Regions from separate parts of the Salinivibrio sp. VGrn1 genome, predicted to be linked through region 2. Evidence: predicted binding sites of a transcription regulator. Region 2 holds the regulator's gene; each other region holds the start of a gene.

Region 1 (5,812 bases), on a different contig from region 2:
GTTTTTTCTCGAGTCGCTCAGCATTGAGTTTCACTCCGCATCGAGCCGATAAAAGGGGAGTGATGGTATTCACGCCTAATTCGACCGATTTTTGAATGGTAAACTCCATTTTCTCACCACGTGAAATCACTTGGCCGAGTTCAAAGTCAAGCGGTGACTCGACACTGTGTGATTCGCAAGCGGTAATGGTCGCGACAACCTGCTTTTTACTGACTTCCGTCAGCATAGCGGGAAACTGCGCACCACTGCCATCAAAGAGCAAAATCGGTTGTTCAGGTTGCATACGTAGGACGCGACCGAGATGGTTGGCAGCTTCGCCACTCAGTGTCACATCGCCTTGCGATGGCAAGGGCGTTGGGTGATAAATTCGAGGAATTCGCATTGTGCTCGTTTTCCATGGTCATCTCGCCTTCAGTGTAACATGGCTACGGGGGCGATAGGCTTTGTCACTAATATGGGGTCGAGTGGTGAAAAAACAAATTATTCTAAGGCGTCAAGGTTTCTCACTAGTGGCTGTTGACAGCGGTTGCAGCGATAGGTGGCTTGTCCGCGCTGTATTTTATTGTGGCGGCGAATGGATAAGGCAACAGGGCCACACTCACACTGGTACGCGAAGGTTTTGCCTTGCACGGCACTGATATCAAGCTGGTGGGTGGTATTGGCAGGGGCATTAAATACCTGGTTCATTAGCGAACGCCACTCAGGACCATGTGGTTTTACCCGACCGTATAGCGCAAAGGTAACCAAATGACAGACCTCATGAGGGATCACTTCGTCGAAAAAGGTCTCTGGTGCTTGCTGTAAAAGGATCGGGTTAAACCTAACACGCCATTGCGTGGGGTGCGCGGTGCCAGCGGATTGACCCCGTAGTGTGAAGCCAATCGCAGGATAGTGTAGCTGGGTACCTAATTGACGATTAGCCGCATCAATACACTGGTAAACACGCGTGTTAGCCGCTTGCTGTAATGCATCAGGTGACCAAGCGGTCTTGTCAAAGGCGAATGCGTCAGAAGCAGAAGACATAGTGTGGCGATCCTAGTGGCGATCAAAAAGGGAAGCCGAAGCTTCCCTTACAAGCAATGAGTACGTGGAGATTACCCGAGCTTGGCAAAGTCGCGCAATAGCGCTGCTTTGTCGGTTTTCTCCCAGGGGAAGATGTCGCGACCAAAGTGGCCATATGCAGCCGTTTGCTTATAGATGGGTTGTAATAAATCCAGCATTTCCTGCAAACCATACGGGCGTAAGTCGAAGTGTTCACGAACCGCTTTAGTGATCACTTCTGGGGCCACTTTTTCGGTACCGAAGGTCTCCACCATGATAGAAGTGGGTTCCGCAACGCCAATCGCGTAAGACAACTGGATTTCACAACGGTCAGCAAGACCTGCGGCGACAATGTTTTTGGCCACGTAACGCGCGGCATACGCGGCAGAGCGATCCACTTTTGAGGGGTCTTTACCCGAGAAAGCTCCGCCACCGTGACGGGCTGCACCGCCATAGGTGTCGACAATGATTTTACGGCCTGTTAAACCACAATCGCCCATCGGTCCGCCAATCACAAAACGGCCCGTTGGGTTAATGAAATACTTGGTGTCTTTGGTCAGCCATTGTGCCGGCAATACTGGCTTGATGATTTCTTCCATCACCGCTTCGCGCAGATCGTCGGTTGAAATACTGTCGCAATGCTGTGTTGAGAGCACGACGGCATCAATACCCGCAATTTTACCGTTGTCATACGCAAAGGTGACCTGGCTTTTCGCATCTGGGCGTAACCAGTCTAACGTGCCGTTTTTACGTACTTGCGCCTGACGCTCGACCAAACGGTGTGAATAGGTGATGGGGGCAGGCATCAGCACATTGGTTTCGTTGGTGGCAAAGCCAAACATGATCCCTTGGTCGCCAGCGCCCTGATCTTTCGGGTCGGCGCGATCAACCCCTTGGTTAATGTCTGGGGATTGTTTACCAATGGTATTCAATACGGCGCAAGAGTTGGCATCAAAGCCCATGTCCGAGTGCACGTAACCAATATCGCGCACGGTTTGACGGGTGAGCTCTTCGATATCGACCCATGCCGAGGTCGTCACTTCCCCGCCTACCATGACCATACCGGTCTTTACATAGGTTTCGCAGGCAACGCGTGCTTTGGGATCTTGCTCAAGAATGGCATCCAAGACCGCATCAGAAATCTGATCGGCGATTTTATCAGGATGGCCTTCAGAGACGGACTCTGAGGTAAACAGGTGCTTAGCCATGTGACACTCTCATTGATTATCAAGAATACCGACGATACGTAGCGAATCGTTTCGCCGATCATCTCAGATGTTTTAACTTCTAGACGTCTATTTTATTCGTAATTGTGATAAACGCAAGTCAGTTGATGCATATGGGTGTCTTAAGGTATAGCAAAATTGGCTGAGATGCGCTTACACCGCGTGGGATACTGGCTGTGGCTTCACTGACCCCCATGATGAGGGAATCGCCTCTTGCAGCCAGTGCACCAGTGATTCGACACGCAGAGGAAGACGGCCAGCGCTGCAGTTAAGACGCAACGGAATAGGTGCTGAGGCCCAGTTAGGCAAGCAGCGCATAATTCTATCAGGATGATGGTGTTGATAACCTGTGGCGCTCCAGATCGGTAGCAATCCAACGCCCTGCCCATCGGCGATAGCATCCAATTGAATGGCTATCATATCGCAATTAAAGCGGCTAGGCATGGCGCTTAAGTGGTAGGTACTGTCGTGGTCATAAAGCGTTAATCCTTGTCGACGTAGGGCAAAGACATCTAGCCAAGGGTGTTCATCGAGCAGGCTAGGATGCGTAAACGGGCCATATTGGCTGACATAGCCTGGTGCCGCGTAAATACCATATTGCCAATGGCCAAGCTGATATGAGCGGCAATTGACCGGTAACATGATGTCTCCTGCCCAGATGATAAGATCGGCCGACTGAATACGTTGTGCACTGACTTCGCTTGTTAATGTGATGGATACTTTGGGATGCTCAGCGAGAAAACGACTGATCAATGGAGCCGCCCAACCGCGCATCATTCCGGGGTGGCAAATCACTTCTATCGCCCCTTGAAGATGATTATTTAACCCCTGGATCGCTTCTTCACTTTCCTCTGCTAAATCGAGCATTTGTTGGCAGTAGTGAGAAAAAATCTCTCCCGCTTTGGTTAAGACCAGTCTATTACCTTGTCTTTGCGTTAAAGGCTGGCCTAGGTCGGCTTCCAGTTGAGCCAAGCGACGACTCACCGTTGACTTAGGTTGGCCCAATGCCTTAGCGGCAGCGGTAAGGCTTTGATGATGACACAAAGCCGCAAACGAACGGATCGAAGAAAAATCCTGCATAACGGTCCTTTTTCACTTCGGTGAAGATTCATATCAATGGTTCGGCATGAAGCTCACTGCCTCGTTCTATTACTGGAACGAGGTGTTCCTGTTTTGTCCCTATGCGTCCGAACTCAAACGTGAATAATTATCAACTAACAAATAATAATCATTATCACAAAATGGAGTTGATTATGTCCAGTTGTCTTCGTCCCGTTGTTCTCGGGATGGTATTAGCCGGTATGCCTGTGAGTGCTATTCATGCGGCAGAAGCGGGTGATCAAAATACCGAAACTATGGTGATCACAGCGTCAGGGTTTGAACAAGCCACCGCAAAGGCACCAGCAAGTATTAGCGTGATTAGCCGTGACCAACTTGAAGATCGTTATTATCGCGATGTTACGGATGCATTAAAGCGTATTCCTGGCGTGGTTGTGACCGGAGGCGGTGACACCACGGATATCAGTATTCGCGGAATGGGCTCAAAATATACCCTGATGCTGGTGGATGGAAAACGTACCACCAGTCGCGAAACACGCCCGAACAGTGACGGGCCTGGCATTGAGCAAGGTTGGTTACCTCCGCTACAAGCGATTGAGCGTATTGAAGTGATTCGGGGGCCGATGTCGACCTTGTATGGCTCTGATGCCATCGGTGGGGTGATTAATATTATTACTCGTCGTGAACAACATGAATGGCATGGCAACGTGCAGTTGAGCACGTTATTACAAGAAAAACGCGCATCAGGCGATGAACAAAGCGCCAATTTTTACTTGTCTGGCGCGTTAAGCGATAAGCTAGGGATGACGGTATCAGGCCAAAACGTTCAACGCCAAGAAGACGAGATTACTTTCGGTTACGAGGACAAATCTTTACGTAGTCTTTCTACCTCGTTGACTTACGGTGCCAGCGATTTTCAACAGTGGACCTTGGACTTGGGCGCGAGTTCGCAAGAGCGAAATGGCCACATAGGCAAAACCGTTCCCACGGATGATAGCCAGTGTCGAGGCAACCAATGTGAAAACAGTAACAATGAATATCGGCGGCAATCAATCGCCCTTGGGCATGAAGGGCATTGGACGTGGGGCTGGTCAGATTCACACTTACAGTACGAGCAAAGCCGCAATAAAAGTCGCGAAATGACGATTAAGAACACCGAGTTTAAAACCCGTCTCATTCGTGATTTTGAAACACACACTTTGACGGTCGGTGGCTCGGTGAACAAAGCGAAGTTGGAGGACTTTACCTCTAATAAAGCGTCGAGCCAAACTGAGATTGACAATACACAAGCGGCTTTATTTGTCGAAGATGAGTGGCGTGTGATTGAGCCATTTAGTCTGACCCTCGGCTTACGTGTCGATCATGATGAAAACTATGATTATCACGCTAGTCCACGCCTGTATGGTGTTTATCAGCTCACCGATAGCTGGACAGTAAAGGGTGGGGTCGCGACGGGGTTCCGCTCGCCACAACTGCGCGAAATTGCCCCGAATTGGGCACAAGTTAGCCGAGGCGGGAATATCTATGGTAATCCTGATCTGGAGCCCGAGACCTCTGTTAACTCAGAAGTCAGTATCAACTACCAAGGCGATACGGGGGTCAGTGGTTCGCTAACCGTATTCCATAATGATTTTAAAGATAAGATAACCCGTGTCACTTGTCCCGCGTCAACCTGTCCACCTACTGTCTATTACGACAAGGAAGAGGAAAAAACAAAAACTAAACCGTCCACGATTCGGATTAACGTTGATGAAGCGGTCACTCGAGGGATTGAAGCGAGCCTATTCGTGCCGGTCACGGAGACACTCGATGTGAGTGCCAGCTATACTTACACCGATTCGGAGCAGAAGACGGGGGCGTATAAAGGCCAGCCTTTAAATCAAATTCCCCAGCAGCTCGCGTATGGCGAAGTCAATTGGCAAGCCACGGAAAGGCTGAACCCTTGGATCAGCGCGACCTATCGTGGCAAAGAAATGGATCCTGTGAAAGGTCCCTCTTCTCGCAGCAATATTGAGCCTGGGTATACCATGATGGATACAGGGGCGAACTACCAACTGACCGAATCGATTGAGCTTCAAGGTGCTATTTATAACTTGTTCGATAACACGCTTGAGTACGACGATTATGGTTATATCACGGATGAGCGTCGTTACTGGTTGGGAATGAATATCCACTTTTAAGTGCTGATACAGCGATAACACTGCCGCGCCCGTCTTGGTATTTGGATGATAGCCAGACGGGCGTTTTTCACGGTACTTCATCCCCGAAGGCGCGTGAGAAGGCTCACACAACACGTGCGTCTTTTACGTGCTTGAGATACACTATGGGGCATCGTTAAACGAGCACCGATGGACATGGCATTAAGAGTCGCAATTAATGGATTTGGTCGTATAGGGCGCAGTGTATTGCGGGCCCTGTATGAAAGTGGCAAGCACGATCGCATTCAAGTGGTCGCGATTAATGAGCTCGCAGAGCCCGAGGCGATG
Region 2 (5,812 bases):
CTTCACGCAGTTTGAGTTCAGCTGGGAGGCCGGCGTCTTGAATTTGCGCCATTACCAATGCCACGACTTCCGTGGTAAACGCTAACAAAATACGGTACTGGTCGTCTTGGTAATCCGTTGCTAATGGCTGTACTTTTAGCTGTGACAAAATCCGGCTGAGCTCTTGTTTTATCGCTTGAAAATCTTGTCCTCGCGCGACATCAAACTGGAGCAAGCTCACCTCATCCAACGCCGTAATGATTTTTGCCCCGCGCCCCGTGGCTAACACGCGTTCAATACGTGTTGATCCGCTATCCGGCGCTTGGGTGCAGCGCAACGTCAGGTCGGTCGCACTTTGCGCCACCGGCTGTAAGGTTCGGCTATGCAGCACGGGAGCCGCGAGTCGCGCCAGTTCTCCCGCCTCGTCAAGACGAATTAAAGGCAGCAAACAGGCATTATCAACATGGCGTGGGTCCGCGCTATAGACCCCGGCGACATCACTCCAAATGGTCACACGGCTCACGCCTGCAAGCGCACCCAAGACAGTGGCCGAGTAATCGGAGCCATTGCGCCCTAACAGCACCGTTTCTCCCGCTTGATTTTGTGCCATAAAGCCGGTGATCACCACATGCGTATCGCCATGCTGTGAAAGCTGATTTTGCAATAAAGGCCAAGACGCCCCGCGATCCACTTCCGGCTGAGCGGCGCGCTCGGCGCGCAAACATTGGCGTGAGTCTAACATCACCGCGGCACGTCGATGCTGCTTCAATAACTGGGCCAACAGACGCGCCGACCAGACCTCTCCAAAACCTTGCACGTACGCTTTGTCGCTCTCGTTCACGCCCTGATCGCCCAACGACGCAATGGTTGCGATATCGGCATAAAGCGCATCCACCAGCTGCTGCTTGGGTTCACCATCAATCAAGTTCTCAATCAAGTCTTGCTGAAAGGCGCGCACCACTTGCAAGGTCTCATGCGCCACTCGCCCATCCTTGTCTAACTGTGCTAACCACATGATCAGCTGGTTAGTGGTTTTTCCTGCCGCGGACACCACGATTAAGTCTTGCTGGCTCGCATGCGCGGTCAATACATCGACCACGCGACGATAGCAATCAGGGCTCGCAAGGCTACTGCCACCAAACTTGTGCAATTGGCGTGGTGACTCGGGGGACGTTTCCGTCGGTTGCGCATGCATGGCAAGGTCTCTCTTAATGTCTATCGATCTCGGTAAAGCGGCGCGCACTGAAGCGCAGCCTCTATGGGGTGTCACCCTCTAAACGGGCAAAGGCGTTCGCCAAATCAGCAACCAAATCTTGCGCATCTTCTAATCCAATGGAAAAACGCAACAAGGTCGGTGCGATGCCCGCCTCCGCTTGCGCGGCGTCACTCATGGCTCTGTGTGTCATCGAACCAGGATGCGTCACTAAGCTTTCTACCCCCCCGAGAGACTCGGCGAGGGCAAATAACGTGAGGCCATCAATAAATCGCGCCACACCGGCTTGGTCTGTATCCAATTCTAAGCTCAGCATGCTACCAAACCCCGCTTGCTGGCGCGCAGCAATTTGGTGGCCAGGGTGAGAGGCCAACCCGGGGTAGTAGATTTTCCGCACTGCCGACACCGTTTGCAGGTAACTGAGTACCGCTTCAGTGTTGTGTTGGTGTTGTTTAACGCGTGCACCCAATGTGCGCAACCCTCGCAGTGTCATATAACTGTCAAATGCATTGCCCGTCGCCCCTAAGCAATTTCCCCACCAAGCCAATGTCGCGGCAAGTTCACTGGTCGCGGCGATCACCGCGCCACCGACAATATCAGAATGGCCATTAATAAATTTGGTGGTCGAATGCACCACCATATCCGCGCCCAGCGCAAAAGGCGTTTGCAAAGCTGGCGATAAAAACGTGTTGTCGACCACCACCCAAGCCCCCACTTGATGGGCTTTTTGGCATATTTCTGCGATATCGACCACGCGTAAGAGTGGATTGGATGGGGTTTCCACCAGCACGAGCTTGGGCTGTTTGGCCAATGCCTGGTCCAACGCATCATGGTCCGATTGATCGACAAAACTTACCTGCCAGATCCCTTGTTTGGCACGCGATTCGAGCAAGCGATAGGTGCCGCCATAACAATCATGTGGGGCGACAATATGCTCGCCAGCCTCCAACAGAGATAGCACCAAGTTTATCGCCGACATCCCGCAGTTGGTCACCACCGCACCTGCGCCCCCTTCTAAGTCAGTCAGCGCTTGTTCGAGCTGCGCACGCGTTGGGTTGCCGCCTCGCGCGTAGTCGTAAGTAGGCACATCACCCAGTGCCGGGAAACGGTAATTGGTCGATAAGTACAGGGGAGGCACCACCGCATGGTGCTGGGTGTCAGTCCCAATCCCGGTCCGAACGGCGATAGTGTCGGTTTTTTTCTCAGTCATGATCTATCCTTGCTAGTCTGGTTTGCGCATCGTGGGCGTGATCCAGGTTTCATACTGCCACCTTACCCTGCGCTTTTTGGGACGTCAACACTTCTAGACGTCTATACTCCTTTGCATGTGGCGGTTAATATAGCTAAAATCTCCGCAGCATCATTCTGGGTATTCCATAATCAAGATAGGTGAGACATGGCGCAGTGGAACGGCGACTACATTAATCCGTATGCCGAACATGGTAAAAAGAAAGAGCAGGTAAAGAAGATCACCGTCTCTATCCCATTAAAAGTACTAAAAATTCTTACCGACGAGCGTACTCGTCGTCAGGTGCAAAACCTCCGTCATGCGACCAACAGTGAGTTGTTGTGTGAGGCATTTCTTCATGCCTACACCGGCCAACCACTACCAACCGATGACGATATCCGTAAGGATAAACCCGACAGCATTCCCGCTGAAGCACGTCGGATCATGGAAGAGCTTGGTATCGAGTTCGACGATAGCGAATACTAAAAAAACCCGCCGATTGGCGGGTTTTCTGTAATGATAGGTGCTCAGCACAGCCTTTTCGGGCTCTATTCCACCGCGCTTTTCCTCACGCTCAAGCATTACGCCTTGTCGAGCATATAGTTTTCTGGCATCTCGATACGAGCCACGCCGGTTTCCACGGCGGCCAGCGCTACCGCGCGGGCAACCTTAGGTAATAAACGCGCGTCCATTGGCTTGGGAATAATGTAATCTGGGCCAAAGCTTAGCGAAGACAAACCGGCGGCGTCTAATACCGTTTGTGGGACAGGCTCTTTGGCTAGGCTGCGAATGGCCTCTACCGCTGCCAACTTCATCGCATCGTTAATTTCACTGGCACGTACATCCAATGCGCCACGGAAAATAAACGGGAAGCAGAGCACGTTATTGACCTGATTCGGGTAATCCGAACGCCCGGTTCCCATGATCAGATCATCGCGCACTTGATGCGCCACATCCGGATGAATTTCAGGATCTGGGTTCGAGCAGGCAAATACCACGGGTTTATCTGCCATCAGCTTCAAGGCGTCGGGTGAAAGCAAGTCTGGACCGGAGACGCCAACGAACATATCCGCGCCCTCAATCACATCTTCGAGGGTACGCTTATCCGTGTTATTGGCAAACAGCTGCTTATATTTGTTGATGTCGTCACGACGCGTATGGATCACGCCTTTACGATCCAACATATAGATTTTTTCCCGCTGAGCGCCACATTTTATTAATAGCTCCATACAGGCAACAGCCGCTGCGCCTGCGCCCATGCACACCACCGTCGCCTCGCGGATATCTTTGCCTTGCAGCTCAAGCGCGTTAAGCATGCCGGCAGCGGTGACGATGGCAGTGCCGTGTTGATCATCATGAAATACAGGCACTTCGCAACGTGCAATTAATTGTTTTTCAATCTCAAAACAATCTGGGGCTTTGATATCTTCGAGATTGATACCGCCAAAGGTATCCGCGATGTTCGCCACGGTATCCACGAATTCATCGATAGTACGGTGTTTGACTTCAATGTCGATCGAGTCCAATCCAGCAAAACGCTTGAACAATAAAGCTTTACCTTCCATGACAGGCTTAGAAGCCATGGGGCCTAAATTTCCTAGCCCCAAAATCGCGGTGCCGTTTGAGACCACCGCCACCATGTTGCCTTTACCCGTATAGCGGTAAACCGCATCCGCATCTTGCGCTATCTCACGCACAGGCTCAGCAACGCCAGGACTGTACGCCAACGCGAGATCCGCGGCCGAGTCGGCAGGTTTGCTCAATTCAACAGAAATTTTTCCGGGAGTAGGGTATGCATGATAATCCAGCGCTTGCTGGCGTTTATCGTCCGACATCTAGTGTTCCTAATTATTATCGTGAAGGGGAAACTAATATCGACAGGGAAGCGTCACCGATATTAGTCAGACACTCTACAAACCACACAGGGAAGGTTTGTATAATAAAAAAGATGGTAACGCAGGGAGCAAACGTCCACCAGTACTAACAGCACATTCGCGATGATGCTCGGACCTGTTGTCCGATGACAGGGACGATACGATCAAAAAAGGGACGCTGATGCGTCCCTTCTCTGTATTCGGTCAATAGCGGCTTATTTTTTGCTGCTAAGGGCACCGAAACGCTTCTTAAAGCGGTCAACACGGCCACCGGTATCAAGGATACGCTGCTTACCAGTGTAGAATGGGTGACACTTGTCACACACGTCTAGGTAAATGTCTTTGCCTAGGGTTGTGCTGAACGCGAATTCGTTACCGCAAGAGCATTTTGCTGTGACGGCTTTGTACTCTGGATGGATACCAGCTTTCATAGGGATAACCTCATCTTAAAGGCCGTGTCGCTCTCCCGATCCTAAGCCGGGCACCACACGTCGTTAACAAACATTTTCTAAGGCGCGCAATTCTAATCAAGCGCCCTCTTTTTCGCAACTTTTTTGTGCAATCCGCGTGTCTCTTACGGTGCAACAAGGCTTTGCCAACGTGTGGCTAACCGTTACACTGACATTCCTTCTGGCCAATAAGATGTTGTGATGGAACAGTTTGCTCAGGTGGCTTTGCCTGTCCCTTTGCCGAAAACCTTTGATTACCGTATTGCAGACGATCAGCATCCGATCATCGGAGGGCGCGTCAAGGTGCCGTTTGGACGCCAGCATAAAGTTGGCATCGTTACCGGCTTGTCGCCAACGGCCAGTGTGGAAGCCAGCCAACTCAAAGCGATTGATACCGTACTCGACACGCAGCCGGTTTGGACCCCCGCGGTATACAATCTCCTGCAATGGGCGAGCCGTTTTTACCATCATCCGCTAGGAGATGCGATGGGGGCGGTGATGCCAACCTCGCTGCGTAAAGGACGCCCTGCGACATTGCAGCAACAAAAATGGTGGCAAATCACCGAGTCAGGACAAAACCAACCTCTATCAGGTCTGAGCCGCGCCCCCAAACAAGCCCGAGTGTTGCAGCTTCTCACGCACGGTCCAGCCACTCAAGCCGACTTGATGGAACAAGACATCGGCACGCCGGTGCTAAAAACGGTGGCAGAAAAAGGCTGGATCGCGCCCTACTCGCCCCCTTCTCAGGCCAATGCTTGGGTAAAAAACTTTGCGGTGACCGAAGAAAAACCGACGTTAAACCACGAGCAAGCGATGGCGGTTGCCACCCTCAATGCTGGCGATGGTTTTGCCTGCGCGCTATTAGAGGGGATCACTGGCTCAGGCAAAACCGAGGTGTATCTCAATGTGCTTGAGCCGGTGCTCGCACGTGGCCAGCAAGCGCTCATCTTGGTGCCAGAAATTGGCCTGACACCACAAACCATTCGCCGTTTTGAGCGCCGCTTTGCTGTTCCTGTGACCGTGATGCATTCAGGGCTCAGCGATACCGACCGTCTCAACGCCTGGCTGG
Region 3 (5,812 bases), on a different contig from region 2:
AAGACGGAAATACTAAGCCCATGCTGAATTGCCCAATACTGACGGTCAGGCATGCCAGCAATACGGGCGACCAATTAAATGGGCGACTAGCCGATTGCATCCAGTTTCCTATGCGTTTTATTGATGTGGGGAGGTAGACGTCGCGATCCTAGCACATTGTGGATCACCGATAGATCACTATGGTAACAGTAATAACTGTATGAGTGGTAAACAAATAGTGACGTTTGGCTATCGGCCAGCATTGCACTGGCCGATTTCACTGGGTGACAATAAATTAAAACGCAGGCTCTATGGTGCCATTAAAGGTATCTTGCAAAAACTGACGTGTTTTGTCGGACTGGAATAACGCGAGTAGTCGCTGATACGTCGGGTTATCTTGATCGTCTTTGCGTACGGCCACCACCATAACGGCGAGAGGCGCATCTTTAGATTCCAAGAAAATGCCCTGCTCGCTCGGATCGAGCCCTGATGACATCACATAATTCATGGTAATCGCCGCGGCATCGACATCTTGCAAACTGCGAGGCAGCTGTGCCGCTTCTACTTCCACAAATTCGAGCTGTTTAGGGTTGGATTGAACATCTTGCAGCGTGGCTTTAAAGCCAACATTGTCAGCCAACGTAATCAATCCTGCGTCTTCCAGCAATAACAGCGCGCGACCCGCATTTGTGGGATCATTGGGGATCGCAATTTGTGCGCCATTCGCTAACGCCTCGACCTTGTCGACTTTGTCAGAATAAATCCCCATCCGCATTAAGATTGAGCGACCAATCGCTACCAACTCGCTATCGTGGTTTTGATTGAAATTGTCGAGAAACGGCTGATGCTGATAACTATTTAAATCCAAACTACCATCCGCTAACCCTGCATTAGGCGAGATGTAATCAGAGAACTCTACGACTTCAACATCAATCCCTTCCTCTTTCGCTTGCTCAGCCACCGATTCAACCACTTGCGCGTGGGGACCGACCGTTGCGCCAATTTTAATGGTTTCAGTTTGGTCGGAACACCCTGAGAGGAATACCGCCGCGAGAAGTATCGCGAGACTTGCGCTGAGTTGTTTTATCTTCATTCCCTTTACCTTGCTAATTGGCCATTTAGACATCCAGAGTGCCATATAGATGATTAATGTCAATACGATTAGCTTGATACAAGGGCCGGCTTGATCGCATCCATTGTCCTACGCGTAATGGAGGGCATGTTAAATCGATATAAGGAGGCATGAGTATGACTAAGCTGTTTCCTTTGCCCCTGTTTTTGTTACCGGGAGGCAGAGCCAAACTGCGCATTTTTGAACCTCGTTATTTACGCCTCGTCCGTGAGTGCTCAGCGAATCAAGAAGGATTTGTGCTGGCAATGATGCAGGGAAAGCGTCTTTACAAGTACGGCACCTTAGTCGACATCGTCGATTTCGAAACACTGCCCGACGGCTTGCTGGGGATCACGATCGCCGGTCGCCAGCGGGTAGAAATTATGTCGACGGACCAAGAAGCGGATAAACTTTGGGTAGGCGATGTGCGCGCCCTCAATGATTGGCCTCATGATGAGCATTTGGGTGAGGCGCAAGCCGACGACAAAGCGCGTATCGCCTCAGGGCTCAAACACGTCTTTGCCGCTCACCCTGAACACGCAGAACAATATGAAGCGCCTCATTTCGAAGATTTAACCTGGAGCTGTCAGCGCTGGCTCGAAATTTTGCCGCTTTCTAATGCGCAAAAACAATGGTTTATTGCTCAAGAGTCAGCAGAAGAAGCGAAACAATTTATCAGTCAGCTGCTCGAAGAGGAAGTCGAGTGATCCAATCACTGCTACCCACGTATTGGTAGCCAAATGGACGGCTACGACAGATAGGACTCAACTATGACTGCGCCACAAACCATGTATACTGAGACCACCATTTCCAGACGGGACACGCGTGCCAACATGACTGACGTGACGAAGGAAGAGTTGTCTGCATTATTATTAAAAGTCTCGGAAGACCGTGACCGTGTTGCTTTCGAGCGCCTGTTTCGGTTTTTTGGCCCTAAGATTCGCTCTTACGGCTCCAAGCATCTCCGTGCTGACGGGCAAGCGATGGAGCTTGTGCAGGAAACCATGTTGGTTGTGTGGCGAAAAGCGCATTTGTACAACGCCGATAAAGGCGCAGCGACGACGTGGGTCTTTACCATCATGCGTAACATTAGCTTTGACATGTTGCGTAAGGTGCAATCGAACCGGGAAGACAACTTCAGTGATGATATTTGGCCCGTGCTCGAATCTGGCCAGCAGGACAATGAGTCGGATGCTGGTGCGCAATATATGATGGATCAAGAGTTGCTGTCGTTCATTGATGAGTTACCCGACGTGCAACAACAAGTGGTGAGAGGCGTGTACCTGAAACAACTTACTCACCAAGAGTTGTCAGAACAGTTAAACGTGCCGTTGGGCACCGTAAAATCCCGATTGCGTTTAGGTCTGGAAAAGCTCCGCAATCACCTGGAGGTTAAACAATGATTAAATATCACCCATCGACCGACTTACTTGACGCGTTTGCCGCTGGCAAACTGCCCACCTCGATGGCGATTGCGTTGTCAGCACATGTTGAGCTTTGCCAGGAATGCCAGGCATATGTCGCCGCTGCAGAAGCCTCGCTTGCAGATTCAGCGTTCGACGAGGAAGAAATAACCGTTGCTGATTGGGATTATGCGGCTGAAGACGAAATGCTTGCTGCCATTTTCGAAGATGCAGCGGCCAATGATGGTGCCGTCGATGCGCAAACACCAGTCCGTTTAACACAAATCAGTGTGAGTAACAAGACCTACACGTTGCCACGCGCGCTACAGCGCTTTAGTGATTCTAACTGGTCATCTTTTGGCAAAGTGCAGCGCGCCCGGTTGAACCTTGATGAAGGGGCAACACGTGCCAGCTTCCTCCATATTGATGAGGGCGGCTCGGTGCCTGCGCACACGCACAAAGGCTATGAGTTAACTCTTTTGCTTGATGGTACGTTCGAGGATGAAAGTGGCGAATACGTACCGGGTGATTTTATTTTGCTCGATAGTCGCCATCATCATACGCCATTCACCAAACAAGGGTGTTTGTGCTACACGGTGGCCGATGCACCGCTTTATTTCACCAAAGGTGTGAGCAAACTACTCAATACCGTGGGACATGCGATTTACTAAAAAATTCTGTGTTAGTTGTTATCCTTCTGGCGGCTGCGAAGCCGCCTTTTTTTATGCTAAAGAGCCAACGGAATGCGTGCATTTGCTCGGCGATGCTCTCCATTATCGCCATTAATCTCGTGGCGGTAACAGAATAATTACACCTGGTAAACCTTTACTTAATGACAACTCTCCGGCTCAGTCCTACATAACTAGTGCAAAGTAGTAATTTTCCCTTTACATCGGGTGAATCAAACTGGTTTAATTCGTCACTTCTAACGATTCATTAACAGCCATTGATAATAAACACAGTGAAGTGAGAGTCACATGAGTCAAACACAACTCGCCAGTGTCAGCCGAGGCAACTCGTTGGTACTTCAAATCCTTGTCGGTATTCTTGCCGGTGGTGTCCTTGCATACCTGTCTCCTGAGTGGGCAGCGAATGCAGGACTGTTCGGACAACTCTTTGTCAGCGCGTTGAAAGCCGTTGCCCCCATTTTGGTCTTCGTTTTAGTGGCGGCTTCCATTGCTAACCAAAAACAAGGGCAGCGCGCCAATATGCGCCCTATTATTGGTCTGTACCTTGTCGGTACGCTTGCTGCCTCGCTGACGGCAGTCACCATGAGCTTCTTGTTCCCCACGACCCTGGAATTTGCGACCACAGATGCCAGCATCACACCACCTGAAGGGATTGGCCAGGTATTGAATACGCTGCTTTTCAATATCGTGGATAATCCCGTTAGCGCATTGATGAACGGCAACTATATCGGGATCCTAGCCTGGGCGATTGGTTTAGGGATTGCCCTACACCATGCATCAAACGAAACCAAACGCGTGTTTTCCGACGTGTCAGAAGGCGTGTCGATGATCGTGCGCTTTGTGATCCGTTTTGCACCTTTGGGTATCTTCGGCTTGGTCGCGAGCACACTGGCTAAAAGTGGTTTTGATGCCCTCGCGGGCTATGTGCACCTTCTCGGTGTGCTATTGGGTAGTATGTTCACCATCGCACTCGTGGTTAACCCAGCGATTGTGTACTTCAAAACAGGTCAAAACCCATACCCACTGGTTTTAAAATGCCTACGTGAAAGTGGCATAACCGCCTTCTTTACCCGTAGTTCAGCGGCTAACATCCCGGTGAATATGCAACTGTGCCGCCGTCTTGATTTGGATGAAGACACCTACTCAGTGTCTATTCCACTGGGTGCAACCATCAACATGGGCGGTGCGGCGATCACCATTACGGTATTAACGTTAGCGGCGGTCCATACGCTGGGCATTGAGGTGGACATCGCCACTGCGGTGCTACTAAGTATTGTCGCGGCGGTATCGGCCTGTGGTGCATCCGGTGTGGCCGGCGGATCACTGCTGCTGATCCCACTGGCCTGTAACTTGTTTGGGATCCCACAAGAGATTGCCATGCAAGTCGTGGGAATTGGCTTTACCATTGGCGTCTTGCAAGATTCCGCAGAAACAGGGCTCAACAGCTCAACGGATGTGGTATTTACCGCGGCAGCTTGCATGGCCGAAGAAAGAAAAAATAGTTAACATGGCTATTTAAAGAAACACTTTCAAAAAAGCAGGTGCACGTCACCTGCTTTTTTTATCGCTGGCCTAGGCGCTTAGGCCGTTATTGACTGTCGTCTTTCCAGTGTCCCAATCTCGCGATCTACCCCTCCAGAACCTTCATCAGTAAGTTGCCATCGTACATGGCTTGTTTGACCATCGCGGCGCCCGGCATGGTGGCCTGGGTATAAAAATAGCTTTCTTCCAACACGAGGTGCTTACTATACAGTGGGATGGTTTGCGTCTTTAAGCACTCCATAATCGCCGGATAAAGCACGCTCTTGGCACGATTAAACTCGCCGCCGAAGAGTATTTTTTCTGGGTTGAATAAATTCACCACAATCGCAATAGCCGTACCCAGATGATGCCCCAACTCCGTAATCACCTGATGTGCGAGTCCATCGCCTGCCACTGCCGCATCACAGATTGCTTCTATGGTTAACGGTTTCCCCTGTAACTGGCTCGCGTGCCCCTCATCGAGCAGCGTCTGTACCTGTTCATACACGGCAGAAAGACTGGCGACCGTTTCCAGGCAACCATAGTTACCACAAAAACAGCGTTTACCAAAAGGCTTAACCTGAATATGACCAAGCTCGCCCACATTGCCAACACGCCCCTGGAGTACCTTTCCCTCCAGCATGATCCCCGCGCCGACGCCATTGTGAACCGCAACCAGTACCGCGCTATCGGATTCTTTTGCGTTGCCAAATAACTTCTCTGCCAGCGCCCACGAGCGTGTATCATTGCCCACAAATACGGGCAGCCCGGTCTCACGATGCAACACGGGCCCCAGCGGCATATGGTCAACCTCAAAATGCGGCATTTGGATCACTGTACCTTGGGCGCTGTTCACCAAGCCCGGGAGCGAGACCGCAATGCTGGTAACACGATCAACCGTTTGTTGGTGGCGTGAGAAAAAGGCTTTTACGTATTCAACCACCGTGGAAAGCAAGGCATCCTGCGCCATGACATCAATTTCATGGCGTTCTTGAATAAGGATTTCACTACTCAGTGAGTGCAATGCCATAGTGAGATAACCACGGCCAAGGCGCATCGATAAGAACTGCCAGCCTTCATTGTCCAGCACCAGACCAACAGCGGGCCGG

What was found. Region 2 encodes MetJ, which represses methionine synthesis genes. Its sites were predicted from a motif close to TTAGACNTNTANANGTCTAA; they were not measured.
Region 1: a site for MetJ is predicted at 2,321-2,340, ahead of metK (methionine adenosyltransferase). Genes of this name have one in related genera too.
Region 3: a site for MetJ is predicted at 1,098-1,117, ahead of EHW56_RS02190 (MetQ/NlpA family ABC transporter substrate-binding protein). Genes of this name have one in related genera too.

What each region holds. Positions count from the first base shown of each region.
Region 1 is NZ_SATA01000009.1:13,353-19,164, forward strand. Features, by position in the region: gene rsmE (16S rRNA (uracil(1498)-N(3))-methyltransferase) at 1-382, opposite strand, end outside; gene EHW56_RS12715 (SprT family zinc-dependent metalloprotease) at 481-1,023, opposite strand; gene metK (methionine adenosyltransferase) at 1,095-2,249, opposite strand; gene EHW56_RS12725 (LysR family transcriptional regulator) at 2,421-3,347, opposite strand; gene EHW56_RS12730 (ligand-gated channel protein) at 3,521-5,506, shown strand; gene epd (erythrose-4-phosphate dehydrogenase) at 5,681-5,812, shown strand, end outside.
Region 2 is NZ_SATA01000005.1:186,369-192,180, reverse strand. Features, by position in the region: gene EHW56_RS09845 (bifunctional aspartate kinase/homoserine dehydrogenase II) at 1-1,174, opposite strand, end outside; gene metB (cystathionine gamma-synthase) at 1,236-2,402, opposite strand; gene metJ (met regulon transcriptional regulator MetJ) at 2,589-2,906, shown strand; gene EHW56_RS09830 (malic enzyme-like NAD(P)-binding protein) at 3,002-4,255, opposite strand; gene rpmE (50S ribosomal protein L31) at 4,510-4,725, opposite strand; gene priA (primosomal protein N') at 4,942-5,812, shown strand, end outside.
Region 3 is NZ_SATA01000001.1:500,447-506,258, forward strand. Features, by position in the region: gene EHW56_RS02185 (multidrug effflux MFS transporter) at 1-100, opposite strand, end outside; gene EHW56_RS02190 (MetQ/NlpA family ABC transporter substrate-binding protein) at 275-1,072, opposite strand; gene EHW56_RS02195 (LON peptidase substrate-binding domain-containing protein) at 1,228-1,797, shown strand; gene EHW56_RS02200 (sigma-70 family RNA polymerase sigma factor) at 1,924-2,493, shown strand; gene EHW56_RS02205 (ChrR family anti-sigma-E factor) at 2,490-3,164, shown strand; gene sstT (serine/threonine transporter SstT) at 3,471-4,688, shown strand; gene EHW56_RS02215 (ROK family transcriptional regulator) at 4,810-5,812, opposite strand, start outside.